DNA from 3 places in the Methylocaldum sp. GT1BB genome. Region 3 is predicted to be linked to each of the others. Evidence: predicted binding sites of a transcription regulator. Region 3 holds the regulator's gene; each other region holds the start of a gene.
The links. The regulator HrcA, encoded in region 3, represses chaperone genes, less so after heat shock. The targets are predictions, from matches to a motif close to TNTTAGCACTCNNNNNNNNNGAGTGCTAANA.

Region 1 (9,804 bases), 2.3 Mb from region 3:
CTCGATACTATATGACCAGTTAATATGGTCATTGTATCGAATTCTCGGCTTGGTATTTATCGTGCCGTTCCGTGCTTGTTTCTTAGTTCAAGCTGCTGAGTTTGATACCGCGTCGGATGTACGTCGGAATATCGTAGTTGACGCGCGCCGAAGCATCCGGCGTTTGGCGGGATAACGGGCTCGGCTGTAAAGGACAGGCGGGATGGCTGGTGGCGGAGCTTGCAGAAGCCCGAGCGTTCCGGATTTTGCGGATGGAAGAGAAGACGTTGAACATGATCGTATCTCCGATGGGTGTAACGACGGAGATACTCTACGACAGGTAGTCGCTCAGGGCGTGAGCCACTAACTCTATCGGTAAAAATTTTTATTCGTAGCGGGCCGCCATTGCCCGAACCGTTTCTTGCAGTTTGCTCCTGAGCGATTCGGGAGCGAGGATTTCGACGTCCGCGCCATGCTTGAGGATGTCCATGATCAGTTCGCGGTCGTCGGCGTAGGGGATTTCGAGGGTGTAACTGCCGTCCGGCTCGAACCGGGTCTTTTGCTTGGGATGCCAGATTTCATGGCTGACCCAGCGCGCGCGTTCGGGCGTAAAACGCAATTCCGCCCAGTGGATTTCGGCGCCGGAGAAGATGCCGTAACCGGATGCCAGTTCTCGATCCAGCTCTTCGTCCGGGATGTCTACGGCGGGTTCGTTGAGCGCCGATGCGGAGCGGAGCGCATCCACGGCGAAGCTTCGGATCGCTTCACGGAGATGGCACCAGGCGTCCAAATACCAGTTTTCGCGGTAGTGGATCAGGCGCTGCGGCGACACCGTGCGTTCGGATGTTTCATCGGTGCTGCGGTTGTAATGGACAATTCGCAGCCGGCGGCGTCTGAGCAGAGCCGTCGCAACCACTTCGAAATGCTGTAGATCCACCGTTCGCCGTGCGACATGGAACACCCGGACCCGTTTTTCGACTTCCTGCCACTCGTGATCGCCGGCGCCGAGCAGGGCATTGAGGCGAGCGAGCAGCGGCTGGATATGCGGTTCGAGCAGTCCGGGCTGAAGGTCTGCGAGCAGTTGGCGCATGGTGAGAAGAGCGTGAATTTCCGAGGCGTTGAACCAAAGGCCGGGCAGCTCGTAGGCCGCATCGCCGCCATGGGGCCCGAAGCGGTAGCCGCGGGTTTTTCGGTCCCAAACGATCGGCGCGTTGAATCGACTACGCATATATTCGATATCACGCTTGAAAGTGGCTGCCGATATACCCAATTCTTCAAGAAACGCCTTTTGAGAGACGTTTTCCCGGTCGCGGATCAGTTGATCGATTTTGTAGAAGCGTTCGGTGCGGTCCATGTTCTTTTCTCGAAGCTGGTTGCGCACGAATCTTAACCCAGGAAAAACGCGGATTCGCGCAGCTCTTCCACATGTGGTGGGGGAGCGTTGATCTTGACATGAAATATTCGACGGCTATGATTAGCACTCGTTTTAGTCGAGTGCTAACAAAGCTAGGGTCTGGTCGACCGCTCGTCAGTCAATACATCATCAGTAGGAACAGGAGAGTATGATGAAAATTCGTCCTTTGAATGACCGTGTTATCGTGAGGCGCCTCGAAGAGGAGCGGACTTCGCCGGGCGGAATCGTGATTCCGGATACGGCTGCGGAAAAACCGATGCGCGGTGAAGTTCTTGCGGTGGGTAACGGCAAGACTCTGGATAACGGGCAAGTGCGCGCGCTGCAAGTCAAAGCGGGCGACAAGGTGCTGTTCGGCAAATATTCCGGCACCGAGGTGAAACTCGATGGCGAGGATATCCTTGTCATGCGCGAAGACGACATCATGGCTGTGCTCGAAGACTGAGCACGCCCGGAATTCAACATCAACCAACGAAGGTAAATCGTAATGGCAGCGAAAGACGTAAGATTCGGTGATGACGCGCGGATCCGCATGGTTCGCGGGGTCAATATTCTGGCACAGGCGGTGAAAGTGACCTTGGGTCCGAAAGGCCGCAATGTGGTGCTCGAAAAGAGTTTCGGCGCGCCGACCGTCACCAAGGACGGCGTATCCGTGGCGAAAGATATCGAGCTCTCCGACAAGTTCGAAAACATGGGCGCTCAGATGGTGAAGGAAGTCGCGTCTCAGACTTCCGATGTCGCGGGCGACGGCACCACCACCGCCACCGTTCTGGCGCAATCGATTCTGGTCGAGGGCCTGAAGGCCGTGGCCGCCGGCATGAATCCTATGGATCTGAAACGCGGTATCGACAAGGCGGTCACCGCCGCCGTCGACGCTATCCACGAGATGTCCGTTCCCTGCACCGACAGCAACGCGATCGCTCAAGTCGGCACCATTTCCGCCAACTCAGACGAGAGCATCGGCAAGATCATTGCCGAAGCGATGGACAAGGTGGGCAAGGAAGGCGTGATCACGGTCGAGGAAGGTTCGGGCCTTGAAAACAGCCTGGATGTCGTCGAAGGTATGCAGTTCGACCGCGGCTATTTGTCGCCGTACTTCATCAACAATCAGCAAAGCATGAGCGCCGAGCTGGAAAACCCGCTGATCCTCATCTGCGAGAAAAAGATTTCCAATATCCGCGACATGCTGCCGGTACTCGAAGGCGTCGCTAAAGCCGGTCGTCCGCTGCTGATCATCGCGGAAGATGTCGAAGGCGAAGCGCTGGCGACCTTGGTCGTCAACAACATGCGCGGCATCATCAAGGTTTGCGCCGTTAAAGCGCCCGGTTTCGGCGATCGCCGTAAAGCCATGTTGGAAGACATCGCTATCCTGACGGGCGGCACCGTAATTTCCGAAGAAGTGGGTCTGAGCCTGGAGAAAGCGAGTCTGAACGATTTGGGCAATGCCAAGAAGGTTCAGATCAGCAAGGAAGAGACCACCATCATCGATGGCGCCGGCGCTAAGGAAAGAATCCAGGGCCGTATCACCCAGATCCGTAAGCAGATCGAAGAGACCACGTCGGACTACGATAGAGAAAAGCTGCAAGAGCGCTTGGCGAAGTTGGCCGGCGGTGTGGCAGTGATCAAGGTCGGCGCGGCCACCGAAGTCGAGATGAAGGAGAAGAAAGCCCGCGTGGAAGACGCGTTGCACGCGACCCGCGCTGCGGTTGAAGAAGGCATCGTGCCGGGCGGCGGCGTGGCTCTGGTCCGCGCTCTGCAAAAGATCAAGGATCTGAAAGGCGTAAACCACGATCAGGATGTCGGCATCAGCATCGCCCGCCGCGCGATGGAAGAGCCGCTGCGCCAGATCGTGGCCAATGCCGGCGACGAGTCGTCCGTGGTTCTGAACAAGGTAGCCGAGGGTTCCGGAAATTTCGGCTACAACGCAGCAACCGGCGAATTCGGCGATATGGTCGCCATGGGCATTCTGGACCCGGCGAAAGTGACCCGTACCGCGCTGCAGAACGCCGGTTCCGTGGCGGGTCTCATGATCACCACTGAGGCAATGGTTGCCGAAGAGCCGAAGGAAGAGACTCCGATGCCGGCAGGCATGGGTGGAATGGGCGGCATGGGCGACATGATGTAATCGCCGACCGATCATTTAAGTGTAAAAAAGCCCCATCTTCGGATGGGGCTTTTTTTTGAAGCATTTTCAGCTTTGGGCCCGTGTCCTTGGCATCGCTGTCCAAAGCTACATGGATAAACCCGCGGAAATGCTTATTCCGGCTTACAGCGCTGCACGACTTGTAAGTCGAAAATCCTTTTTCTACGCAATGGGTTTGTCGCTATGGATTGCCGACCTAAGGACCGGTGCGCCAAGTAAATCGGGGATTCTTATCAATCGCAAATGATCGTTGCGGAAGGCCGAGAAAGCCTGATCCTGGATGAACAGGTCGCTACTTTCCCGACCATATCATGACTCACATGAGACGCCGCACGGCAGCATGTGAGTGGTGCTTGGCTTAAGTGCTGGGTAAATAATTGACGGACAGCCGATTTGTAATGGTATAGCCGTGCAACAAGTCGGCAAACTCATGAAGTGATTGGATGCCAGTCTCCTTCGCTCGTTGGCACCACTCTCTGAGCGACTGCACACGTGCTTCGTAGCCGACTGAAGAGTTCGCCCAAAGCTGTTTCAATTCCTCCTTGAATTGGTAAACGGTGTGAAGTGTTTGGCTCAAGTTCAGTGCTCGATCAAGGATGTGGGTGGCGGCCTCATCGAATTGGATATCCTCTCGAACCAAGAGCGGCTTTGCATCGCGGAGCAGGCGTCGGGATGCCGGGAGGGCAGTCTTTAATTCTTGACGCAGGACCGGAAGCACCACGCTACGGCCGTATAAAGCCAGCACATGGACCCGGTTACGCATTACGGCCTGTATTGTCGCCAAATCGATCAATTTCTTGTCGTGAAGAATGCGAATTTTTGGAGCAACCCGGCGAACCGTTGCTAACTTCAATAGTTCCATCAGGCGAATGTAGGCCCACCCGATGTCCAATTCCCACCAACGGGAGGATAGCCGCGCCGAAGAGGGATAGGCATGGTGGTTATTGTGAAGTTCCTCGCCGCCGATCAGTAAGCCTATCGGGAAGAGATTGGTGGACGCATCGCGGGTTTCAAAATTGCGATAACCGGAGAAATGCCCCAGGCCGTTGATTACGCCCGCTGCCCAAAAGGGAATCCAGAGCATTTGTACGGCCCAAATGGTAATGCCGAAGAAGCCGAACAGCGCAACGTCGGCGAGAAACATAAGCGCGACGCCAAGACCGGGGTGCGGCGAGTAAAGTTTTCGCTCCAGCCAGTCATCAGGCGTGCCGTAGCCGTATTGATCCAAGGTTTCCGGATTGGCTGCTTCGGTCCGGTAGAGTTCCGCGCCTTCCCATAAGACCTTGCTTATGCCAAACACGCGAGGGCTATGGGGGTCTTCCGGGGTTTCACATTTGGCGTGGTGTTTGCGATGAATCGCGACCCAGGCCTTGGTGCCCATGCCAGTTGTCAGCCACAGCCAGAGCCGAAAAAAATGGCTGACCGCCGGATGAAGGTCCAAAGCGCGATGCGCCTGGTGGCGATGTAGGAAAATCGTGACGCTGGCAATGGTGATGTGGGTCAGACCGAGCGTAACGGCAATAAGTCCCCACCAGGGGAGGTCGAGTAAACCGTTAATCATTTTTTCACTATAAAAATAAAAAATAAGAGATGGGCATTAACTAACAATCCTTAAGGGGCTGCAAATCTTTCCATAGAGTTGCCTCAAAGAGCACGAATTGGAAAAAGCATCCGCCTTGGCGAATGCACGCGACGCCATTTTGGATAGCATCGAATGGATTTTCAATCCGCACGTTTTCTAACTGGTTTATCGGGTGGGATTGAGTGTTGCAGGGACCGGCAAGACGCGAGGCTATGATCATCGATCAAAAGCCAAATCCAACGCCTAAGCCAATACCGATCCGAGGTCCGGTGTCATATTCGGATAACAGTTTGATCTCCAAAGGACGTAACAACGGAAATGCACGAGTCGCTTCGCCGGTTTCCGTCGTGCGTTCGCCGATGACGCGACCGGCTGCAACAATTCGCCGGCCTTGTTCGTAGATGAGTGTGTCTAAATAGCCGGGATACAATATTAAGAATCGGCCCAATGCGGGCTCACTGAGTTCCGGCTCGCCTCGTCTATCGGTGGGATAGGTCAGTACTTCGACTAACGTGCCTTCCTGTAGATTTTCGGCGCTAAGGATAGTTCCGCCGATGAGAATGGCTTGGCCGATAAACGCTTTTGGGTTATTCAGGACAGTTTCGGGCGAAAGTTTCGGATCGACCTGGTCCATGGTCGCTCGCGACAGTACCGAGCCGCAACCGCTGAGTTGTAGCGTGATCGCAAGTAAGGCGGCCAGGCCGAGAAAGCGGGGCCAGGATATTGGGTAGCCGGATCGGATGTCCTTTTTCGAGATCCGAGATTCTCTCACAGTAGCGTTGCAGCCTTTTGAGTTGAATGAGTCTTACCAATAAGGGTACCAATAAGGGTAATAGCCGGGCCAGCCTCGCCACCAAGGATCGTACCAGTATGGCGTCGGATAATAGGTGTAAGTCGGCCGGTTGGCCCAAAGATGAATTTCCTTGCAACCGATTACCGGGTAGGTGTAGTTGATTTGATCGAGAGGCTTGGTTTCCTTGCCTTGGACCTCTCCGGCGACCGTCACTTCGCGTCCCTTCGCATAGACCGCCGAATCCAGGAAGCGGTTGCAGTGAATCAGGAATCGTCCGGCGGAAGTGTCGACGTCTTCCGGGCGATCCGAACTTTCTAGCGGTTTTTGCAAGACTTCGATTTCGGTGAACTGTGGGCGGTTGCTGGTTTGGACGATCACGCCGCCCAGCATGACCGTCCTGCCTTTGTAGGCGTCGGGGCGGGCGCTGATTTCCGAGAACGATGGCTGCGTTTTCGTCGCCGTCCGAATGGGTTTCGAAAACGGGCTGGTTGCGCACCCCGCTATGCTTAAGAGCGTTATCCATAACAATACTAATCGGAACAACTTCGATCTACCCAAACAAACTTCCGAAATCGAGGTTTCGATCGGTGACATGGCCATGTTTATCACCCTTGCGGAACTGCTTTCCTCTTAATTGGACAGAACTGCTCCTGCCGAATTCACATCTAGTGGCCATCATAACCAATTCCCGTCGTTGCCACCCGTGAAATTTTGCCGCTTAAATGCGATGAGAACGAAAGGCTTTAATTAAACAAAAAATAGCTCTATAATTGCGTCTCTTGATTTTAGGCGCGTAGCTCAGTTGGTTAGAGCACCACCTTGACATGGTGGGGGTCGTTGGTTCAAGTCCAATCGCGCCTACCAATTCCGAAAAGCATCGCTGGGCGATGCTTTTTTTGTTGAAGAGGTTTCGACTGATGCCCGTGATACGTCTGCCGGATGGTTCCGCTCGCACATTCGATCACCCCGTAACGCTTATGGAGGTGGCGCAGTCCATTGGTCCGGGATTGGCTAAGGCGGCATTGGCTGGTCGAATCGACGGGAAACTGGTCGATTTGTCGACTCTTGTCGAACATGACGCCGCAGTCGAAATCGTCACGGGTAAGGACGCGGACGGGCTGGAGATTATTCGCCATTCAACTGCCCATCTGCTGGCTCAGGCCGTTAAGGCGTTGTATCCGAGCGCGCAAGTGACGATCGGTCCGGTGGTGGAAAACGGGTTTTACTACGATTTTGCCTTCGAACGTCCCTTTACGCCGGAAGACCTCGAGGCAATCGAAAAGAAAATGACGGAATTGGCGGCAAAGGCGATTCCCGTCAGGCGGGAGGTGATGCGTCGGGAAGAAGCCGTCAAATTTTTCCGTGACCAGGGCGAGCACTATAAGGCCGAAATTATCGAAGCCATACCTCAGGGCGAGCAAATCTCCCTCTACTCGCAAGGGGATTTTACCGATCTTTGTCGCGGTCCCCATGTGCCGGATACCGGAAAGCTTAGAGCCTTCAAGCTCATGAAGGTGGCGGGTGCCTATTGGCGGGGGGATTCCCGCAATGCCATGCTGCAGCGTGTCTATGGCACCGCCTGGGCCGACAAGAAGGATTTGGACGCCTATCTGCATCGGCTGGAAGAGGCGGATAAGCGCGATCATCGCAAGATCGGCAAGCTGCAGGACCTGTTCCATACTCAGGAGGAAGCTCCCGGAATGGTGTTCTGGCATCCCAATGGATGGGCGCTGTATCAGCAGGTCGAGCAGTACATGCGCCGGGTGTTCCGTGAGAATGGCTATCAAGAAATCCGCTGTCCTCAGATTCTGGACGTAAGCCTTTGGAAAGCTTCGGGCCACTGGGACAACTTTCACGAGAATATGTTTTTTACCGCGTCCGAGAATAGAGAGTATGCGGTAAAGCCCATGAACTGCCCCGGTCACATCCAGGTTTTCAAACAGCATCTGCATAGCTATCGCGAACTGCCGATCCGGTTCGGGGAATTCGGTTCCTGTCATCGCAACGAGCCCTCCGGCACCTTGCACGGGATCATGCGTGTGCGCGGTTTCAATCAGGACGATGGCCATGTTTTTTGTGCCGAGGATCAAATTCAGGCGGAAGTTGTCGCATTCATAGGTGTCTTGCGTAAGGTGTACGCGGATTTCGGCTTTACCGATATCCAGTACAAACTGTCCACGCGCCCGCCCAAGCGGCTCGGCAGCGATGAAATTTGGGATAAGGCCGAAGCTGCGCTGATGGCTGCTTTGGCCGCGCAAGACATCGAATACCAATTGCAGCCCGGTGAGGGAGCTTTCTATGGCCCCAAGATCGAGTTCACGTTGAAGGATGCGATCGGTCGGGTATGGCAGTGCGGGACGATTCAGGTGGATTTCATGATGCCGGGGCGTCTCGGTGCCGAATACGTGGGCGAAGACAATGCCCGCCATACGCCGGTCATGCTGCATAGGGCGATCATAGGATCGATGGAACGCTTCATCGGCATTCTCATCGAGCATTACGCAGGGTATTTTCCGCTTTGGCTGGCGCCGGTTCAGGCGGTGGTGCTCAACATTACCGGAAATCAAGCCGAATATGCCGCCGAATTGGCTGCGGAGCTTGTAAAACAAGGCTTTCGGGTAAAGTCCGACTTGAGAAATGAGAAGATCGGCTTTAAAATCCGCGAGCATACCGTGCAGCGTGTGCCTTATTTATTAATCGTCGGCGATAAAGAACTGGATTCCCGTACCGTTTCTGTTCGTACACAGAAAGGCCAGGATCTAGGCGGTTTCAGCTTGCCGGATTTGATCGGCAAGTTTACCGACGAGGTGGCGAGTCGCGCTGCGTTTCAATAATTGCGTTCGGAGGAATAGGATATCACTGCTGAAAGAAAAGAGCCGCGCCTGAATGAAGAGATCACGGCGCCCACTGTCAGGTTGATCGGACCCGACGGTAATCAAGTAGGAGTCGTGTCGACCAGAGAAGCCAGGCAAATTGCTTATGATGCGAATCTGGATCTGGTCGAGATTTCGCCGGCAGCCGATCCTCCCGTTTGCCGGGTAATGGATTACGGTAAATTCCGTTTTGAGCAGAATAAGAAGCTGCAAGCGGCCAAGAAAAAGCAAAAGCAGATTCAGGTTAAGGAAATCAAATTCCGGCCGGGTACGGACGAGGGCGATTACCAGGTCAAGCTGCGCAATCTCATTCGCTTTCTATCGGACGGCGATAAGGCAAAGGTCACTGTTCGGTTTCGCGGTCGAGAACTGAGTCATCGCGAATTAGGCATTGACCTTCTGAAGCGGATCGAGACGGACCTCGTGGAGCACGCCGTCGTAGAGCAGTTTCCGAAAATGGAAGGTAAGCAGTTAAGCATGACGCTTGCGCCGAAGAGAAAAAAATAATCTTGAGTTGTTGGAGATTTATATGCCTAAGATGAAGACCAATCGCGGCGCAGCGAAACGCTTCAAGCGTACTGCGTCCGGCGGTTTCAAATGCAATCATTCGCATCGTCGTCACATTCTGACGAAGAAGAGCACCAAGAGAAAGCGCCAACTGCGCAATCCCGCTGCCTTGCACCCTTCGGATGTGCGGAGCGCGACTCGCTTGTTGCCTTATAGCTGATTTTTTCTTGCCCATCGAGAGAGAAGCCCATGCCTAGAGTAAAACGAGGCGTCACTGCGAGAGCCCGGCACAAAAAGGTTCTCAAGCAGGCGAAAGGTTATTACGGCGCCCGTAGCCGAGTTTATCGCGTTGCCAAGCAGGCGGTTATCAAAGCCGGCCAATACGCTTATCGGGATCGCAGACAGAGAAAACGCCAATTCCGTGCGCTTTGGATCGTGAGAATCAATGCCGCGGCACGCGAATTCGGACTGTCTTATAGCCGTTTTATGGATGGCCTAAAAAAGGCGTCCGTCGAA
Region 2 (9,804 bases), 120 kb from region 3:
ACGCGGAGCTTTCGAAAGTGTGGCCAAGCATCACGGAAGTCAAGCCAGCTTTGGAAGATGCGGACGAGTGGAACGGCAAACCGGACAAGATGCAATATCTCGAAAAATAATCGGAAGGTCGTGGCTAGCGATGAGTTATACGGCGGGGAGTTCAATCGGGTTCGATAATTCGTCTTTTCGTCGCCTCAACTGAAAAGTCTCAATCTCCGCTGTCGAGGGCGCTGTTGAAGTCAGCAGCGCCTTTTTGTCGTGAACAGTCGGTCTTGAACCGAACACGTTTCAGCAGCTGCCGCTGCTGTTTTCACAATCGCTCAAGATTTGTCGTCCGCTCTTGGAAAACTGAACTGGGCGGCGCGTGCCGGGATGTGCGCACCAGGCTGCGGGGTCTTGTAAGATATACGGCTCGATCCCGATGAAATCGTCTTCATAAGGATCTTCGGTAATCATGCGGAAGTGCGTTCGCACGCCGCGATCCGCTCCCCGCGTGGAAAGATGTATCCGTCCTCGTCGCGAAACTTTTCGTAGGTGCCGCGGTAAATGACCGCATGGCCGCGGTCGATGTACCCCTTGCCTTCGCCTTTTACGGTGGTTACGGCCACCGATCGGAATTTGATGCTCCGATGGCCTGCCACGGCGTCGTATCCCACTTGTCCAGCTTCACCGCAACGGAAGTCCGACTCGACCCATGCTTTCAAGAATTCCTGTCCCTGAGGCACCCGAAATACAAGCGCTCCGCAGTTTCGAGTCGGTTTTGAGGTGGAGCGGGAACCGGTTCGTCGGAAACGATACCGGCAACGGTGACAGGCGTTTAGCAGTCCTCGCAGATCTTACCTAGAGATAGAGTATTTGCCGAAATTCGGGGCTGCTCGAGGTTGGTAGCTTTTCGCGATTAATTCAGCCTTAGAGTTGAGCTTTGCGAAATGATGCTATTGAAAAGAGTATAATTTTTGTTTCCCTCGTTCACTCGGGATGACGCCGAAGACGCCATGAAATTGCAGCAATTACGCTATATCTGGGAAGTTGCGCAGCACGAATTGAATGTTTCTGCGACGGCGGACAGCCTCTACACGTCGCAGCCCGGAATTAGCAAGCAAGTCCGGCTTTTGGAGGATGAACTGGGGCTTCCGATTTTCGCGCGGAACGGCAAGCACCTGACGGAGATTACCGCAGCCGGCAAGCAGATTGTGGCGATTGCCGGAGAAATTTTGGGCAAGGTCCAGGATATAAAGAATATCGCGCAGGAACACCGCGACAATAAGGTCGGTTCGCTGTCCATCGCCACTACGCACACGCAGGCGCGCTATGCGCTTCCTCCCGCCATAAAGGAGTTCATGCGTCGTTACCCCGGGATCAAGCTCAATATCAACCAGGGCACGCCGATGCAGATTTCCGAATTGGCGTCGCGCGGGGTTGTCGATATGGCGATTGCCACCGAAGCGATGGAACTCTTCGAGAATCTCGTCATGCTGCCGTGTTACCAGTGGAATCGCTGTGTCTTGGTACAGCAGGGGCATCCATTGACGGAAAAGGCGGAGCTAACTTTGCAGGATGTCGCCGAGTATCCCATCGTGACTTACGTCTTCGGATTTACCGGACGTTCGCAGCTGGATCAGGCGTTCGAGAAGGCAAATCTGCATCCCCAGTTAGCTTTGACTGCGGTGGATGCGGACGTGATCAAGACCTATGTAAGGCTCGGTTTGGGAGTCGGAATCGTTGCCAAGATGGCTTACGACCCTGTCGCGGACGCCGATCTGATTCCGCTCGATGCCAGTCATATGTTCGGTTTGAGCACGACGAAGATCGGGCTGCGGCGGGATATGTTCATCCGCGGATTCATTTACGAGTTCATCCGCTTATTCGCGCCGCATCTGACGCGGGAATTGGTGGAACAAGCCATGACCCAGCGGGAACAAAAAGACGTCGATGCCTTGTTCGAGAATATCGCGCTGCCGGTGCGCTAGTTTTCGCATGCCCGGCTTGGTGATGCGCCAAGGCCGGTGTTGATCCTCAAGCTTTTTCAGCTGTTTTCAGATTCCCGGCATGTAGGCCGCATTCCTTCTTCCCGGCATCTTCCCACCACCACCGGCCTTCGCGCTCATGCTGATTGGGCAGAATCGGCCGAGTGCAAGGTTCGCAGCCTATGCTGACGAAACCTTTACGATGCAGTTCGTTGAAGGGCACGTCGTAGGCCTCGATGTAATCCCACACCTGCGCCGACGACCAGTTCGCGAGCGGATTGAATTTGATCAGGCGATGGTCGGGCGTGGAAAAAGCTTCGTCAAGCTCGATCTCGGCCAAATTTTCCCGAGTCGGGTTTTGGTCGCGTCGCTGACCGGTAATCCAGGCGTCCAGCTGACTAAGCTTCCGGCGAAGCGGCTCGACCTTGCGGATGCTGCAACATTCGTGATGGCCGTCTTTGTAGAAGCTGAATAAGCCTTTTTCTCTGACTAAAGCTTCCAGTTGCACGCGATCCGGCGAAAGAACGTCCAGCCGAATGGGGTAGCGCTCCCGAACGGTCTCGATCAATCTGTAGGTTTCGGGATGCAAGCGACCGGTATCCAAGGTGAAGACCTGAATGCCCGGCTTGAGCTTGCTGGCTAGGTCGATCAATACCACGTCTTCGGCGCCGCTGAAGGAAATGGCGATGTTGTCGAACCATGTCAGCGCCGCCTTGAGAATCGCGCGGGGATTTTTTCCGGCCAGTTCGCCTTTAAGCTGATCGAGATCGAAGAATTGAGTACTCATGTCGTATCGGGGTAGAAACCGTGACGGATAAGGTAACACACGAGATTCAATCCTAAAAATTCTAAAAACAACTTTTGATATAGAAAAACGGGATAAGATCAGACGAAAAAGCCCCGCCGTTTTCGGCGGGGCTTTGGTGTTCTCGGTCGTGGAAGCAACCGATTACATCATGTCTTCCATTCCGGCACCGGGCATGCCGGCTCCTTTTTCTTTCTTCGGCTGTTCGGCCACCATGGCTTCCGTGGTGAGCATCAGACCGGCCACGGACGCGGCGTTCTGCAGCGCGGAACGGGTGACCTTGGTCGGGTCCAGGATACCCATCTGAATCATGTCGCCGTATTCACCGGTCGCAGCGTTGTAGCCGAAGGTGCCTTCGCCTCCCTGAACCCGGTTCAGGACGACCGAAGCTTCTTCGCCCGCGTTGGTCACGATTTGACGCAGCGGCTCCTCGATCGAACGGCGCAGGATGGCGATACCCACGGTCTGGTCGTGGTTCTTGCCCTGCAGATCCTTCAGCGCGTTTTGAGCACGGATGAAAGCGACGCCGCCGCCCGGAACGATGCCTTCTTCAACCGCAGCGCGGGTTGCGTGCAGCGCGTCTTCCACGCGGGCTTTCTTTTCTTTCATCTCGACTTCGGTGGCTGCGCCGACTTTGATCACGGCAACGCCGCCGGCCAGCTTGGCCACGCGCTCTTGCAGTTTCTCGCGATCGTAGTCCGAGGTGGTGTCTTCGATCTGCTTGCGGATCTGCTCGACGCGAGCCTTGATGTCTTCCGCTTTGCCGGCGCCGTCGACGATGGTGGTGTTTTCCTTGTTGATCTGGATCTTCTTCGCACTGCCGAGATCGCCCAGGTCGACTTTTTCGAGGCTCAGGCCCAGTTCTTCGGAAATGACGCGGCCACCGGTCAGGATGGCGATGTCTTCCAGCATGGCCTTGCGGCGATCGCCGAAGCCCGGCGCCTTAACGGCGCAAACCTTGATGATGCCGCGCATGGTGTTGACTACCAGGGTCGCCAACGCTTCGCCTTCGACATCCTCGGCGACGATCAACAGCGAACGACCGGATTTCGCCACTTTTTCGAGCAGCGGCAGCAAGTCGCGGATGTTGGAGATCTTCTTGTCGTGCAGCAGGATGTACGGGTTTTCGAGCTCGACGCTCATGGTTTCTTGGCTGTTGATGAAATAGGGCGAGAGATAGCCGCGGTCGAACTGCATACCCTCGACAACATCCAGTTCGTTGTCCAAACCGGAACCTTCCTCAACGGTAATCACGCCTTCCTTGCCCACCTTGTCCATCGCGTCGGCGATGATTTTGCCGATGCTCTCGTCGGAGTTGGCGGAGATGGTGCCGACCTGGGCGATGGCTTTACTGTCGGTGCAGGGCTTGGAGAGTTTCTTCAGCTCTTCGATGACCACGCCGACCGCCTGATCGATGCCGCGTTTGATATCCATCGGGTTTGCACCCGCCGCTACGGATTTCAAGCCTTCGCGGACAATGGCCTGAGCCAGGACGGTTGCCGTGGTGGTGCCGTCGCCGGCGACGTCGGACGTCTTCGAGGCGACTTCCTTCACCATCTGAGCGCCCATGTTCTCGAACTTGTCTTTCAGTTCGATCTCTTTTGCGACCGAAACGCCGTCTTTGGTGACGGTCGGTGCGCCGAAGCTCTTTTCCAGCACGACGTTACGGCCTTTCGGGCCCAGGGTCTGCTTCACTGCGTCGGCCAGAACGTTAACCCCGGCCAGCATGCGCTGACGGGCGTCATCGGAAAAACGGACTTCTTTAGCTGCCATCAGTTAATTCCTCCAAAATCAGTCTGAACGTTAGGTCGTGGATCAGGCTTCGAATACGCCCATGATGTCGTCTTCGCGCAGCATCAGATATTCGGTGCCGTCGATTTTGACTTCGGTACCGGCATACTTGCCGAACAAGACTTTGTCACCGACTTTTACATCCAGTGCGCGCACTTGACCGTTATCCAGGGCTTTTCCGTTTCCTACAGCAACCACTTCGCCTTTGATCGGCTTTTCCTTTGCGGTGTCGGGAATGACGATTCCGCCCGGGGATGTTTTTTCTTCTTCCCAGCGTTTTACGACGATACGGTCATGCAAGGGACGAATTTTCATGATGACTGTTTTCTCCTTGAAGAAGTTTGAACCTCAAAAAAACACTGTAGTGTTAGCACTCTCTGTCGAGAGCTGCTAACAATATAGCGATGCGGATTTAGTTTTCAAGGGGCGCAATATGAAATTTTGATTACCGAATCGAGCTAGCATTTCAGAAAAGATGAAGGCCAGCGTTAGGCTGGCCTTCGGTTTTATGGCCTCGCGTGGCCGGTCTTGTGGAAAGCGGGTCGCCGCCCTACCTAAACGAATCGGCGAAGATGTTGTCGGCCCAATGGAACATGTGCTCGTAATTTTCCGACGACGGCTCCGCCGCTTCGCCGAACGAATCCTCGACGCGCTTCATGCTGTGCGTTGTCGGATCGTATTGGTAAACCGCAGTCAACCACGACGCTTCGGTCTCGGTGATGGGGCTGAAGCAGGCCGAATTGGTCGTCGGCTGCGGGTCCGGTGTTTCGCCGACGAACGCGCGGATGATCGAGTCGACGCAAACTTTGGCCTGGGAGTTCGCCATGTGGCCGGACTTCGGTTGTGCCGTTGCCTGAGAATCGCCGATCACATAGATGTTTTCGTAGACGGTTGAACCGTAAGTCAGCGGATCGACCGTCGCCCATCGGCCCGTCGGATCGTTGACCACGCCGGCGTCGAAGACGATCTGTCCGGCTTTCTGGTTGGGAATCATGTTGAGCACGTCCGCCGACAACGCGCCGATCGTGGTGTCTATTGTCTTGAGCGATGAATTGACTTGGGTAATGCCTACGTTGGCGTGGTATTCGAGCGTTCCTGCATAGGTCTGGCTGAATGCCGTGCCGAATGTATGCGGCTCGGCCACGATGTCTGGGTTCGCATCCAGCACGATGATCTTCGAACGTCGCTTCTTGCGCTTCAGATAAGCGGCGACGATACATGCACGCTCATATGGGCCGGGTGGGCAGCGATAGGGCGCTTTGGGGACGTTCATGACGAACACGCCACCGTCCGGCATGGCCGCCAATTGATTCTTGAGCAGGGTAGTCTGGGGCCCGGCTTTCCAGGCGTGGGGCGTCAGGTTCGGGTCGTACAGACGTTCGGCTCCGGCCGGATTCGGGTTGATGAAGTCGATGCCGGGCGCAAGGATCAGATGCTCGTAGTCTAGTGTGGCGCCATTCGACAGACCCACCTTGCTACCGACCGGGTCGATGGCGGCAGCCATGGCTTGGACGATCTTGACGCCTCGATTTCTTAAACCGTCGTAGCTTAGGTTGATCCGGTTCATCGAGATGGCGCCGGTGATGACCAGGTTGGACAAAATACAGGCGTAGTGTGTGGCGTTGGGCTCAACCAGGGTGACATCGATGGTATTGTCCCAATGTTTGAGGTATTTGGCGGCCGTTGCGCCAGCGAAGCCTCCGCCGATGATGACGACTCGATTCGAGAGCGGTGTCGCGGCGCTCAAACTTCTGGGTATGGCCGCAACAAGCGAGGTTGCGCCGGCGAGTTTTAGAAATTGCCGTCTGTTGAAAGCAGTCATATTTAGTCTCTCCTGTCGGGAGTTGGCGTCATTGGTCCTGCGGTAGGAGGCTAGTCGTCCGAGGACGAGGCTCGCGGAAGCGAGCCAAGGTAGTCGGCGATCAACCGTAGTTGATCATCGGTATAACCGCGGGCTTGCCTGTCCATGATGTCCTCGACCGGGCGGTACTTTCTTTCGATCAGCTCGTCATACAACTCGTCGGCAGACTCCCCTGCCAGCGACTCGTAGCCCGAACCGTCGGTTCCGTGACATTGCGCGCATTGCGCGGCAAGGAGACGTCCGGCGGGAGGCTCGGAAAAGGCGCTTAGTGGAGTGGCCGTGGCAGTAATCAATACGAAACACGTTCTTAGGGGGTAAAACGATTTACGCATGTGTTACCTCGCTCGGTGACGTTAATGAGGTTTGGCCAATTCGTTTGCCGTCGCGCGGTCACTTAAGTTTCCCCGCGCGACGGGACGTTTCTCTGTCGCCCTTGGTGGGGGGCAGGTTTCGGGTGTGTTTCGGTAACCCTACGGGATGTACTGAAATTTCCATGCCGCGGCCGCTTTCTGGGCGGATTCTTGTTCCCGAATACCGGGTTAACGTACCGGGTCGTGACCAAAGGAGTTACAGAATATGCTAATAAAACAATAAGTTGATATGGCATTAGCGGAAACCCGTGCTGGTGTTCACGCGGCTAGATGAAGCTGCGACGATGGACGCGAGCGGACTCGAGCTCGGCGGTTGTGACGCCGGCTAGCGACGAAAGAACAGGTTGATCAGCAGAGTCAACACGAGGCTGATGATGATCATGGAGGTGATGGGGATGAAGATGTACCGGTTTTCGTCCTGAATCCGGATATCACCGGGAAGCTTTCCGAACCAGCCGAACAGTCCCGGGGCGTAGGATAGGACCAATCCGAGCAGAAACAGGCCGATACCGACGTAGATGAGAATTTTCCCGAAAGACATCGCTCAAGTCCTCTTTGACGCTTCGCCACCATCAATCAAGTAGACCGTCGCGAACAGCAAGAGTGCTGCGATGCCTAGCAGCCACCGAATGTCGGTTTTGGTCGTGCGGCGCTCGACGAATTCCGGGGCGCGTAATGCGTCCATGAGACCTTCCGGCGTTTCCAGACGATGATAGCGGAGGCCGGTTGTCGCGCTCAGTTCGCGTAGATGGTTTTCGTCCAGCCAGGAAAGATAATAGCCTTCGCGCGGCGGTCGGGGTACGGTCTCGGTTGTTTCGTAGGCTGTGCTGGATTCCGGCATTTGCGCGATATCGGTGTTTTCCCAATAACCGATGAGCCGGTTTTCGCGATCGTATTTCGGCACTGTGGTCGGATGCAATCCGCCCACACCCACGATCAAGCCAGCGATTTCTCCCGGTTTTCCGGAAAATGTCGGTCGTATTGTTTGCGGCGGTGCTTCCTGGCCGTCGGTGAAGAGCGCCAGCCGAATGCCGGGATCTCGGTTTTTTACGTCCCGGATAGCGGCATAAACGCCTTGAGCGACAAAGCTGTTGGCTGCCCAGGCCATGCGCCAGTCGACATGGGCGAGCACATCGTCGATCACGCGCAGGTGTTCGCACACTTCTATGGGTTCGAACAGTAATTGAACGCTCTGAGTGGTGAAAAGTCCGAGCCCGACTTCCGAGCCGCACGGAAGATCATGCACCGCCTGCCGGATCGATTCCTTGACGAAATTGAGCCGGTCCGCCGGCATGTTTGCGACATGGTAATCGCGGACATTCATGCTTTGCGTGATGTCGATGACGAAGGCATAGCGATAGACCCGAAGCGGCAGCGGGAGTTTCGGATCGGCAAAGGTCAGCGCCACGAGCACGGTGGCAACGAACAGCGCCGTCGTGCGCCAGTCCCGGCGAACGAGCCGCATCCTCACGGCGCACCACCCGGAATCGTGGGCACGGTAGCGAATACACTGGGTTTCGCTCCGTGCCAATCCGCCTTTTCCCGCTCCTTGGCCGGCGGGGTAATCCTATGTGCGTATTCGAGATTGAAACGGGCATCCCAGTTAGCCGGATTCAGCCGAAGAGTCTTCTGCAACTGTTCCTTGGCCAGGGCGACCAGCGTGTTGACACGGACATATTCCAATACGCCTTTGGCGTTCCACAGTTGGGCGGCCTCTCGAAGATACAGTGTTCCAAGATTGTAATGAACCTGCTCGCGAAGGTGCTCGTCGCCGCGTTCGAGAATGGTGGTGTAAAGGCGCAGGGCTTCCTGCGTCTCGCCCGATCGTTCGAGCCGATGGGCTTTGGCGAGTACCAGAACGGGCGGTGTTTTGTCGTCGACCTCGACCCTTTCCGGCTGGGAGATTAGAGTGTTTTGGCGGGCGATTCGGAAAACGGCATAACTTTCGTAAACGACTCCGGCCAGGAGGGCTGCCAGAAGACCCCAGATCAGCATCGGCGAGCGCCACATTCGCATCAAACGGGCCACGACTTCACCTCCAATGCTTTGGCGCTCAGGAGCAGTGCCAGAAATGCGAGAGCAGCGGCATAGCAGTAGCCGGAGATGTCCCTTCGCGGCAGTTTTTCCAGGTAGTGCAGCGGAAGATTTTCCAACTGCTCGACCTCTAGAATTGCGCGCTGCAGCGCTTCCGGATTTTCCGCCTCGAAAGCCCGATAGGGGACGCCAAGGTTTTGGAAATATTGATGTAGAAAATATTCCGGCGTCGTGCTTTCGCCCGGATTGACCGGCTTCTCCGAAAGGCGTCCGCTCCTTGGATTTCGGAGGTAAATCCAGTAAAGGGTCGCCTGCGTTTCCTGAAACCATTGCCGTAGCTGGTCGCGGGTTTCCTCTTCGATGCGCGCCGCTCCGTCCGAGACCAGCAGAACGATTCGGGACCCGGTGAACGGTTTTCCGCTGTAAAAATCGAGCGCCATCGCCAATCCGGGCGCGATGTTGGTTACTCCGTGACCGCGACCGCTGGTCGCTTCGATAGCCGCTAAGATCGCCGGCCGATCTTGAGTGAAAGGCATGACGTAGATTGGTGCAGCCGAGAAATCGATCATGGCGAACAGATCGTGCTCCCGTCGGGCGACGAATTCGGCCAGCAGCTTGCGGGCTATGGCGCCTTTGGTTTCCTGCGCGCGACCGCCCATATAGCTGCCGGAGAAATTCTCGTTCATGCTGCTGCTCCTATCGAGCAGAAGCACGATGTGGGCCCCGGTCCCGACTCTTTCCACCCATTGCTCATGCAAGTAAGGACCCGCGATGCCCAGGCTGAGACTAAGCGCTGCAGCGGCGGCGCTAGACCGCAGCAGTCGATCGAGCATCGTCGACAGCGGATCGCTCGGGAGCATCGAGATGGAGGGATAGGAAATCGCGGCTTGCCCGCGTTTTAATAAAGGAATCAGGGCGGTAATGCCGAGAATCAGTGCCCAAGGTGCGGAAAGCCCGATGCTCAAACACTCCTCCGTTCAGCAA
Region 3 (9,804 bases):
AGAATGCCTATAAAGCAATCTGTCTCGGGGCTACATGACATGGGGCGGGAGAATCGTAAGTTTCGCGGTTAAATGAGGACGCCGTCGCGCAGAGCGGCGGGATACGACTCGATTTTCGAGGTAGCGGGGCTCGACTGCTCACACGTCAGCCCAAAATAGTCCATCCCTGGCAAATGCCAGATCTAACCGAGAACCGTTTGCTGAACGGAATTATTGGCGACAGACAGAACATTTTGTTTAGAAGGTCAAAGTACCAAACAGAAAAATTTGGCCGGAAAAAACGACAACAGTAGGGTTTTTTCGCTCGACCCATGACGAGCGAGTATCGCGTGACCTGAAGAGAAGAATGGAACCCCCCTCCTCCGATTGAGGCAGGGTATCCCTCGCAACGTCAAGATTCGGTTTTCAGCGCAATAGGCGCATTCACGTCAATTGAGAACACGCTTTGATTGATAAGAACAATGGCTGCATGAAACCGCTTGCCCGCTTCTTCGGGGAACCGCTAAAGGACCAGCCGGATGAGAAGAATGTTAATCAACGCCACTCAGCCCGAAGAACTTCGGGTTGCACTGGTGGACGGACAAAAACTTTACGACTTTGATATAGAAATCCCTTCCAAAGAACAGAAAAAAGCCAACATTTATAAAGGTATTATTACCCGCATTGAACCCAGTCTCGAAGCGGCCTTCGTCAATTATGGCGCCGACCGCCATGGCTTCTTGCCATTCAAGGAAATTACGCCGAACTATTTCGGACAGCCCCTGGACGAGGAATTTTCCCGCCGGGATATCAAGGATTTAGTCAAAGAGGGACAGGAAGTCATAGTTCAGGTCGAGAAGGAGGAGCGCGGGAGCAAAGGGGCGGCGTTAACGACTTACATCAGCCTGGCCGGCAGTTACCTGGTGCTAATGCCCAATAATCCGCGCGCCGGCGGCATTTCTCGACGTATCGAGGGCGATATTCGTTCCGACATGCGCGAGGTTATGAATCAACTCCAAATTCCGGAAGGCATGGGGCTTATCGTGCGGACTGCCGGGGGCGGCAAGTCAGCCGAAGAACTTCAATGGGACCTGAATTACCTTTTGCAATTGTGGGAGGCTATTGACCGCTCGGCCAAGGAAAAGGCCGCCCCGTTCCTAATCTTTCAGGAAAGCAACGTGATCATTCGTGCGCTGAGAGATCATCTCCGCGGCGATATCGACGAGATACTGATCGATGATGCGGGCACTTTCAAGCTGGTGCGCAGCTTTTTGCAGCAGGTCATGCCGCAGTTCATCCAAAAGGCAAAGCTTTACCAAGACACAGTCCCGCTATTCAGTCGTTATCAGATCGAAAGCCAGATTGAAACAGCTTACAGCCGCGAGGTCCCTTTGCCATCCGGTGGAGCCATCGTAATCGATCACAGCGAAGCCTTGACAGCGATCGACATCAACTCCGCCCGGGCAACCAAAGGCGGCGATATCGAAGAAACAGCGCTAAATACCAACTTGGAAGCCGCCGACGAAATCGCGCGCCAACTCAGACTGCGGGATTTGGGCGGTTTGTTCGTGATCGACTTCATAGACATGATGGCGGCGCGTAATCAGCGGGCCGTCGAAAACCGATTACGTGACGCGATCAAGGCGGATAGAGCCCGGATACAAATCGGCCGAATCTCTCGTTTTGGCTTGCTCGAGATGTCCCGTCAGCGCCTCCGACCGTCGCTCGGTGAATCCAGCCTGCTCACCTGTCCACGATGTAACGGCCAAGGCTCCGTGCGCAGCGTACAGTCGTTGGCACTCTCGGTACTGCGTATCATCGAAGAAGAGGCGATGAAAAAAAATACCGACAAGGTTATCGCGCATCTGCCCGTAGATTCGGCTACCTACCTTCTCAACGAAAAGCGCTCGGCTGTCGCGGACATCGAAAAGCGCCACCTAGTTAGTGTTATCGTAATACCGACCAAACATCTTGAGACGCCGGCGTATGAAATCCAGCGTGTGCGAAGCACTGGCGCAGAGGAAGAAGGAGAGCGGAAACCGAGCTATCAGATGCTGAAGTCAGCTGAATCCGAGCTCCCCAGATTTACGAGGGAAAGCGCATCAATCAGCGCGGAGCCTGCCGTTAAGGAATTCCTGCCCGCTCATCCGGCTCCGATTACTAGCGCAGGGAAACACGCCGCAGGTGGCTTCATAAAGCGGTTCTGGTCGATTTTGACCGGCGGCAAACTTGAGGACGAAGCGGAAGCTGTCGTCGAAAAGCCTCAGCCGATACTCTCACAAGTCGCTCAACACCGCCCCCATCGGATAGCCGACTTCAAACAGCGTCAGCAGTCAATGAGCGGGGAAATGCTTGAAACCAGAGAAATCGAAGCCCGAACTCCAATTCCGGAGAAACAGGAATTCGGCAATGGTGACCGGCGAACCCGAGATCAGTCCAGACGCGGGGGGGCGCGCAGGAGACGCCCGAGGCGGGGCGAGCCCGGCTTAGCGCGTAGCGGCCAGCAAAACCAAGCTAGAGAGATCGCCCCGGAGAAAATCGAAGACGCCAATCTCCCGATCCCGGAGCGTCAAACGATTGGGTACAAACCTACCGAAGAGGCACCGACTGAGACAATCATGTCCGCTCTGGTTTCCGACAATGGGGTCCAAATCGTAACCGAACCAGACCGTCCGTCGCTGGAGAAAGAGGAAAAGCCGGAGATTCCTGCGGTCCATTTGCCAAGGCCCAGGGCGCCCGAGGAATCTCGGGGCGAGCGCGAAAGCATAAGCTCAGTTAGTACGCCGGTTATCGGGTCCTTTGAGCTTGATTCACCATCGGATGATAGCGAGGAAACCGAAGCGGAAGATTTGAGTCTCGAAGCGCGTAAATCGCCTCGCCGATCCTTGGCCAAACGCCGGGGGCGCGGCAGACGAGATAAGAGGTTTAGCGCCAAACGAAGTGAGTCCAGCGAAGGACCCGATGACAGTATTCACGAAAATCGCCGCGAAACGGGTGAAGTGGTCTCGACGGCCAATGACAACCGAGCCACCGATGAGCACCGACCAGCCGAAGAAAGTCGGAGCACTACTGCCGTTGTCGTACCGGACAAATCGAGTGTCGAAAGTGGCACGGAGTGATTTTGGCCAGGGAGAAAGAAATAGCGTGCTAGTCAACTTGTCGGGCGGCTCTGCCGCCCGACAACTTCTTCGTTTGTCTTAGATCTACCGTATAATCCGAGGGCCTTTGTCGCACTGCAAATGGCTCGTACAGTTCACTTCTTAAACAATCTTCAGCGCTCAGTCACACCTCCAACTCGCTTTGCAAGTGGCTATTCAACATCTCCTCGGCATGCGCCAAGGTTTGCTGGGTGACACGGATTCCACCAAGCATACGCGCAATCTCCTGCTTCCTCTCTTCACGAGAAAGCTTTCGGACGGTCGATAGTGTTACCCCATCGGTGCTGACTTTTTCTACTAACAAGTGGTAATGACCTTGAGCCGCAACCTGAGGCAGGTGGGTCACGCAAAATACCTGCCGCCCCTGTCCCAGCGCGCGCAGTTTTTGACCGACGATTTCGGCCACCCGGCCGCCGATTCCCGTATCCACCTCATCGAATATCAAGCTCGGAACTGTCTTGGAGTCGGTAGCAGCCACCTGAATGGCTAGACTGATGCGTGACAATTCGCCGCCAGACGCGACTTTGGCCAAAGGACGCGGCGGCAATCCCGGGTTGGCGCTTACCAAGAACTCGGCCTGATCCAGGCCAAACGGGGTCGGTTCTTTCGCATTCTCGGTACCCACATCCACCAAAAACTGCCCCTGTGGCATGCCCAATTCCTGAATCATCTCCGAGATCCGTGACTGTAACCGGCTAGCGGCCGTACGACGGCGTTGGGACAACATATCGGCAACTTTCCCGTAATCCGTGAGGACCTGCCGAAGATCCGACTCCAACGCTTCGATTCTTTCCGATCCATGGGCGATACCGTTCAATTCCGAGCGTAGCGAATCAAGCAGTCCAGGCAATTCTTCCGGCCGGACCTGGTGTTTGCGGGCCAAACGATGGATATCGCCAAGGCGCTGTTCAAGCCAGTCCAGACGACCGGGGTCGGCCTCAATCCGCTCCAGTTGACGACGGAGCTGCAATGCCCCTTCTTTAACTTGCACTTGCGCTTCATTTAGGAGAGCGGTCGTTTCTTCCAGTTCGGGAGCCAGCCGGCTCAAATCCGATAGGGCATGGATAGCTTGCGCCAGGCGCGCGTTGACCGATTGACTTTCATCTTCATAGAGGAGTTCGAGCTGCGCCTGACCGGTGGTGAGAATTTTGCCAACATTGGCAAGGAGTGTATGCTCGTCAACTAGGGCCGGGTAATCGAGCCCAGAGATGTCGTGCTGCTCCAACTCGTCGATTTGGTAGCGCAACAACTCTTCGCGGGCGGCTTGATCCTTGGCTGTATTGGTAAGCTTTTCCAGCTCGCACCGAGTACTTCGCCAACGATCATAGAGATTGCCGATCTGGACCAACAACGATTCGTTCCCAGCGGCTTCATCCAGTAACCGGCGCTGCTCCGCTGCCTTCAGAAGATGTACATGAGCATGCTGGCCGTGTATCTCGACCAAGCTGGAACCCAACTCCTGCAAGGCTTGCAAGGTAACCGGGCGACCATTGACGAAAGCCTTCGAACGGCCGTCTTGACTGATAACCCGCCGCACCAGACACTCGCCGTCCTCCGATAATTCATTTTCGTCGAGCCAGCGACGCGCATCTGCAGCATCCTCCAAGCCGAACGAAAGACTGATCTCGGCGCGCGCAGCCCCGGGGCGGATGAACCCCGAATCGGCACGCTCGCCCAAAGCCAACCCCAAAGCAGTTAATAATATCGATTTCCCGGCGCCGGTCTCGCCGGTTAGCACGGTCAATCCGCGCTCAAACTCCAGATCGAGTGATCGGACGACGGCCAAATCTCTGATGCTGAGGTGGACAAGCATAGTCAGCTTCGATAACCGGAGCTCCAGTTGAGCTTCGCTCTGAGAATCTCAAAGAAATCATAGTCAAGCGGATGAAGAATGCGAAAAGTCTTAGGTTCTCTTCGAATCTCGATGCGATCCTCTATTTCGACATCAGGAAACGACACATTGTCGCAAACGACCTGAGCTTTGAATTGTTTGCTGGGACGGAAGGCAATTTCGATTACGCTGTCGTCATCCACCACGATCGGACGATTAGACAAGGTATGGGGATTGATCGGCGCTAATACGATAGCCTTAAGCGTGGGATAAAGAATCGGACCTCCAGCCGACAGGGCGTAAGCCGTAGAGCCCGTGGGAGTTGACGCGATAAGCCCATCAGAGCGTTGCGAATTCAGAAAAACGCCGTTGATCGATGCCTCAATCTCGATCATGCTGGCGGCATTCCCGCTATGCACGACTACTTCGTTAACCGCCGTCTGCTCGTATATCACATGACCGTTGCGAAAAATTTTCGCCCGCAACAGAAAGCGCTCATCGGCACTGTAGCGTCCGTCAAGAATTTCATCGAGCTTCGCTCCGGCGTCCGACGGAGAAATATCGACCAGGAACCCCAATCGCCCCAGATTGACCCCAATCAATGGAATCTCGAACTGCGCGAGAACACGCGCGGCGGATAAAAGTGTGCCATCGCCGCCAACCACAATTGCGAGATCGCAGCACTGGCCTATTTCGGCAACGGTACACGTTTCCGGCGAAGAATCGGCTACGAAATGAGCGCAGTCCCGTTGCACCAAAACACGCAGGCATCTCCCGGTAAGATGTCCGTAAAGCGAGGAAAGGGTTTCGGCTATGCGTGGCGCATCGGGCTTCCCGATTAGGGCTACGTTCCGGAAAATGGATGGCATATGTTTCTGAAGCCGCGAGCGTCCCGCGTCACTGTAAATGGGGCTGACCGGTACCGCAGCTTACATCTGAGACTGCAAATAGTTCTGCAGGCCGATTTTCCGAATCAACTCCGCCTGCGTTTCAAGCCAGTCGACCTGCTCTTCCTCATCTTCGAGTATCTCTTCCAGAAGATCTCGGGAGACATAATCTCCGGCCTTTTCACAAAACTCGACCGCTTCGCGCAGCAAAGATACGCTTTGAAGTTCCAACTGAAGGTCGCAGCCGAGCATTTCCTCCGGATTTTCTCCGATCTTCAAATGCCCCAAATCCTGCAAGTTTGGCAATCCTTCAAGAAACAAAATACGCTCGATCAACTTGTCGGCACGCTTCATCTTACCGATAGATTCATCATATTCGTGCTTGTCGAGCTCGCCCAACCCCCAGTTCCTGTACATTCTCGCATGAAGAAAATACTGGTTGATGCCGATCAGTTCGTTGCCCAGCACGCGATTAAGATAATCGATAACCGTCGAGTCGCCTTGCATAATTCTCTCCTTGGATATGGAAGCGTTCGCCATGTGGTGACCTAAGATTTACACCTAATTAGACGCCGCTTTGCTCGATATGGTATGAGCTTCTTGACACATTATCTAGGGGTTGCTAACTTTTTAGCACTCGATGGTCTCGAGTGCTAAAACCCCCACCATTCGAGGATACCGGTGCCTAAATATCCCCAATTGAGCGAGCGAGCCCAACACTTGCTTAAAGTGCTGGTGGAGCGTTATATCGGCGAAGGCCAGCCGGTTGGTTCGCGGGCTTTAGCGCGCGACACCGGCTTGAATTTAAGCCCGGCGACGATCCGCAACATCATGGCGGATCTCGAAGACATAGGGCTGATCACATCGCCACATACGTCAGCGGGACGCATGCCGACGGTAACCGGCTACCGTTTTTTTGTTGATACCTTGCTGACCATCAAACCTTTGCAGCAAGACATCATCCGACAGCTCCGCCAGGACCTGAATACTCAGGAAGATCCCGACGATTTGCTCGAAGCCGCCTCTCGCGTCCTCTCGGAAGTAACCCATATGGCGGGCCTCGTGATGTTGCCGCGCAGGGAGATAGTCACCTTCAGACACATCGAATTTATCCCGCTGTCCGGTCAACGCTTGCTGGTCATCCTGGTCACTAACGAACAGGAAGTCCACAACAAGATCATTCACTCACCCCGTCAGTTCACGCCTGCCGATTTGCAAGCGGCAGCAAATTTCCTCAATTCAACCTATGCAGGCAAGGATCTAACTGCGATCCGCGAGAGTCTATTTAACGACTTGCAGGAAATGCGGAATCGTTTAAGCCAGGAAATTATTGATGCGGCTGAAATCGCGGATTTGGCACTTAAGGATAAAGGAAAACGTCGGAACCCGTTTGTGCTAACCGGCGAAATCAATCTGATGGATTTTGCCGATTTGGCCAATATGGAGCGGCTCCGTTCCTTATTCGAAACGTTTCATCAGAAGGAAGACTTAGTCCATCTACTAGACCGTTGCCTAGAAACCCCCGGCGTCAAGATCTTTATAGGCGAGGAATCCGGCTATCGTGCGCTGGATCAGTGCAGCCTGGTAACCGCCTCTTACTCTCTCAATGGCGAGGCGGTAGGCGTACTCGGCGTTATCGGCCCCACCCGCATGGCGTATGAGCGGGTCATTCCTTTGGTTGACATTACCGCGAAATTGTTGGGGGCCGCCTTGAATCAAAAATCGCTGACCCCATCTTAATTCTTAACCCATATTGGTAGAAATCGTCGACCTGTGTGCGTGCATAGGCACACGGGCTCATTATTTTTCGTTGAGGAGCAGTTATATGAGCAAAGACCAGGCTTCGCCCGAATCGGCGCCAAAGGCGCCAGATCAAGCGGAACAAGCCGCTTCTGTCGACACGGCAATCACAACGGAAGAAGGTGTTGTCGAACCAACGCCGATCGAGCAACTTGCACAGCAATTGACCGAAGCAACTCGCCGAGCGGAGGAGAATTGGGACAAATTCGTACGCACCCAGGCCGAGTTGGAGAATTTGCGCCGACGCTCGGAAAAAGAACTCCAGAATGCCAATAAATATGCTCTGGAGAAATTTTCGAAGGAGCTATTGACCGTGGTCGATAGCCTCGAACTCGGGCTGCAAGCGGCCGTCGGAGAGACCTCGGATGTGGTGAAATTGCGCGAAGGCATGGAGCTCACGCTAAAGCAGCTGAATTCGGTACTGGAAAAATTCAGCGTCCGAGCAGTGGATCCCATAGGCGAAAAGTTCAATCCGGACTTACACCAGGCCATGGCGATGCAACCGACCACTGATATCGAGCCCAATACGGTGGTAAAAGTTTTCCAAAAAGGATATCTCCTCCATGATCGCCTGTTACGTCCGGCCATGGTGGTTATTGCCCAAGCCGCCGCAGAATCCACGCGCATCGACGAGCAAGCTTGAAATCAGCCTTGGCGCCCCCATATTAACGCTAAACCCACACCTAACCCACAAGCTATTGATTAATTTGGAGAATTAAATGGCGAAGATTATTGGCATCGATTTGGGCACCACCAATTCCTGTGTGGCCATTCTTGAAGGGGGCAAACCGCGCGTCATCGAAAATGCCGAAGGCGCTCGCACCACCCCCTCGGTCGTGGCCTTTACGGCCGATAACGAGGTACTGGTCGGGCAGTCCGCTAAGCGGCAGGCGATCACCAATCCCAAGAATACCTTATATGCCATAAAGCGGCTTATCGGACGCCGCTTCAAGGATTCTGTGGTTCAAAAAGACATACATCTTGTGCCGTACAAGATTGTCGAAGCCGATAACGGCGACGCGTGGGTCGAAGTCAACGGCAAAAAAATGGCCCCTCCGGAAATTTCGGCACGCGTATTGATGAAGCTGAAAAAGGACGCCGAAGCGTTTCTCGGCGAGGAGATCAAAGAGGCGGTCATCACCGTACCCGCGTACTTTAACGACTCCCAACGCCAAGCAACGAAAGACGCCGGCCGCATTGCTGGGCTCGATGTCAAGCGCATCATCAATGAGCCGACCGCCGCAGCCATGGCCTTCGGTCTGGACAGAAAGCACGGAGACATCAAAGTTGCGGTCTACGATCTCGGCGGCGGTACGTTCGATATTTCCATCATCGAAATTGCCGAAGTCGACGGTGAGCATCAGTTTGAAGTACTTTCCACCAACGGCGACACCCATCTTGGCGGCGAAGACTTCGACCTGCGCATCATCGATTACATCTGCGACGAGTTTAAAAAAGAGAACGGCATCGACCTGCACAATGATCCGTTGGCTCTGCAACGCCTGAAGGAAGCGGCGGAAAAGGCGAAGATCGAGCTGTCTTCGAGCCAGCAGACCGACATCAACCTGCCCTACGTCACGGCCGATGCGAGCGGGCCCAAGCATCTCAATATGAAGCTTACCCGTGCCAAGCTCGAATCCTTGGTCGAGGATCTGATCTTGAAGACAAAAGGCCCGTGCGAAACCGCGCTCAAGGATGCTGGCCTCAAGCCCAGCGAAATCAACGAGGTTATCCTCGTCGGTGGGCAGACGCGCATGCCGAAAGTTCAGGATTTCGTGAAGGACATCTTCGGCAAAGAGCCTCGCAAGGACGTCAATCCGGATGAAGCGGTGGCGCTCGGTGCGGCGATCCAAGGCGGCGTTCTAGGTGGACAGGTCAAAGACGTACTGCTGCTGGACGTCACTCCGTTGTCTCTAGGCATCGAGACCTTGGGCGGCGTCATGACCAAGCTGATCGAGAAGAACACCACCATCCCCACCAAAACCGGGCAGGTCTTCTCGACGGCCGAGGACAACCAAACCGCGGTTACGATTCACGTCCTGCAGGGCGAACGTGAAATGGCGAAAGACAACAAGTCTCTCGGCAAATTCGATCTGACCGACATCCCGCCGGCTCCGCGCGGCATACCGCAGGTCGAAGTGACTTTCGA

Region 1: groES (co-chaperone GroES) is a predicted target of HrcA. The motif match lies at 1,452-1,482, and genes of this name have one in related genera.
Region 2: groES (co-chaperone GroES) is a predicted target of HrcA. The motif match lies at 4,920-4,950, and genes of this name have one in related genera.

The regions. Positions count from the first base shown of each region.
Region 1 covers NZ_CP194902.1:2,503,829-2,513,632, forward strand. Annotated here, with positions in the region: gene ACR2TX_RS12610 (hypothetical protein) at 138-323, shown strand; gene ACR2TX_RS12615 (helix-turn-helix transcriptional regulator) at 365-1,333, opposite strand; gene groES (co-chaperone GroES) at 1,545-1,835, shown strand; gene groL (chaperonin GroEL) at 1,878-3,515, shown strand; gene ACR2TX_RS12630 (DesA family fatty acid desaturase) at 3,892-5,094, opposite strand; gene ACR2TX_RS12635 (Slp family lipoprotein) at 5,339-5,887, opposite strand; gene ACR2TX_RS12640 (Slp family lipoprotein) at 5,921-6,466, opposite strand; tRNA gene ACR2TX_RS12645 (tRNA-Val) at 6,696-6,772, shown strand; gene thrS (threonine--tRNA ligase) at 6,826-8,742, shown strand; gene infC (translation initiation factor IF-3) at 8,764-9,288, shown strand; gene rpmI (50S ribosomal protein L35) at 9,311-9,508, shown strand; gene rplT (50S ribosomal protein L20) at 9,538-9,804, shown strand, end outside.
Region 2 covers NZ_CP194902.1:305,320-315,123, reverse strand. Annotated here, with positions in the region: gene fdxA (ferredoxin FdxA) at 1-110, shown strand, start outside; gene ACR2TX_RS02650 (hypothetical protein) at 444-695, opposite strand; gene cysB (HTH-type transcriptional regulator CysB) at 987-1,961, shown strand; gene ACR2TX_RS02640 (phosphoadenylyl-sulfate reductase) at 2,008-2,745, opposite strand; gene groL (chaperonin GroEL) at 2,908-4,536, opposite strand; gene groES (co-chaperone GroES) at 4,579-4,869, opposite strand; gene ACR2TX_RS02625 (FAD-dependent oxidoreductase) at 5,105-6,376, opposite strand; gene ACR2TX_RS02620 (c-type cytochrome) at 6,427-6,747, opposite strand; gene ACR2TX_RS02615 (DUF2905 domain-containing protein) at 7,112-7,327, opposite strand; gene ACR2TX_RS02610 (VWA domain-containing protein) at 7,331-8,251, opposite strand; gene ACR2TX_RS02605 (MxaK protein) at 8,254-8,814, opposite strand; gene ACR2TX_RS02600 (vWA domain-containing protein) at 8,802-9,785, opposite strand; gene ACR2TX_RS02595 (hypothetical protein) at 9,782-9,804, opposite strand, start outside.
Region 3 covers NZ_CP194902.1:182,184-191,987, forward strand. Annotated here, with positions in the region: gene ACR2TX_RS02150 (Rne/Rng family ribonuclease) at 519-3,098, shown strand; gene recN (DNA repair protein RecN) at 3,262-4,950, opposite strand; gene ACR2TX_RS02160 (NAD(+) kinase) at 4,953-5,837, opposite strand; gene bfr (bacterioferritin) at 5,898-6,362, opposite strand; gene hrcA (heat-inducible transcriptional repressor HrcA) at 6,537-7,595, shown strand; gene grpE (nucleotide exchange factor GrpE) at 7,681-8,298, shown strand; gene dnaK (molecular chaperone DnaK) at 8,375-9,804, shown strand, end outside.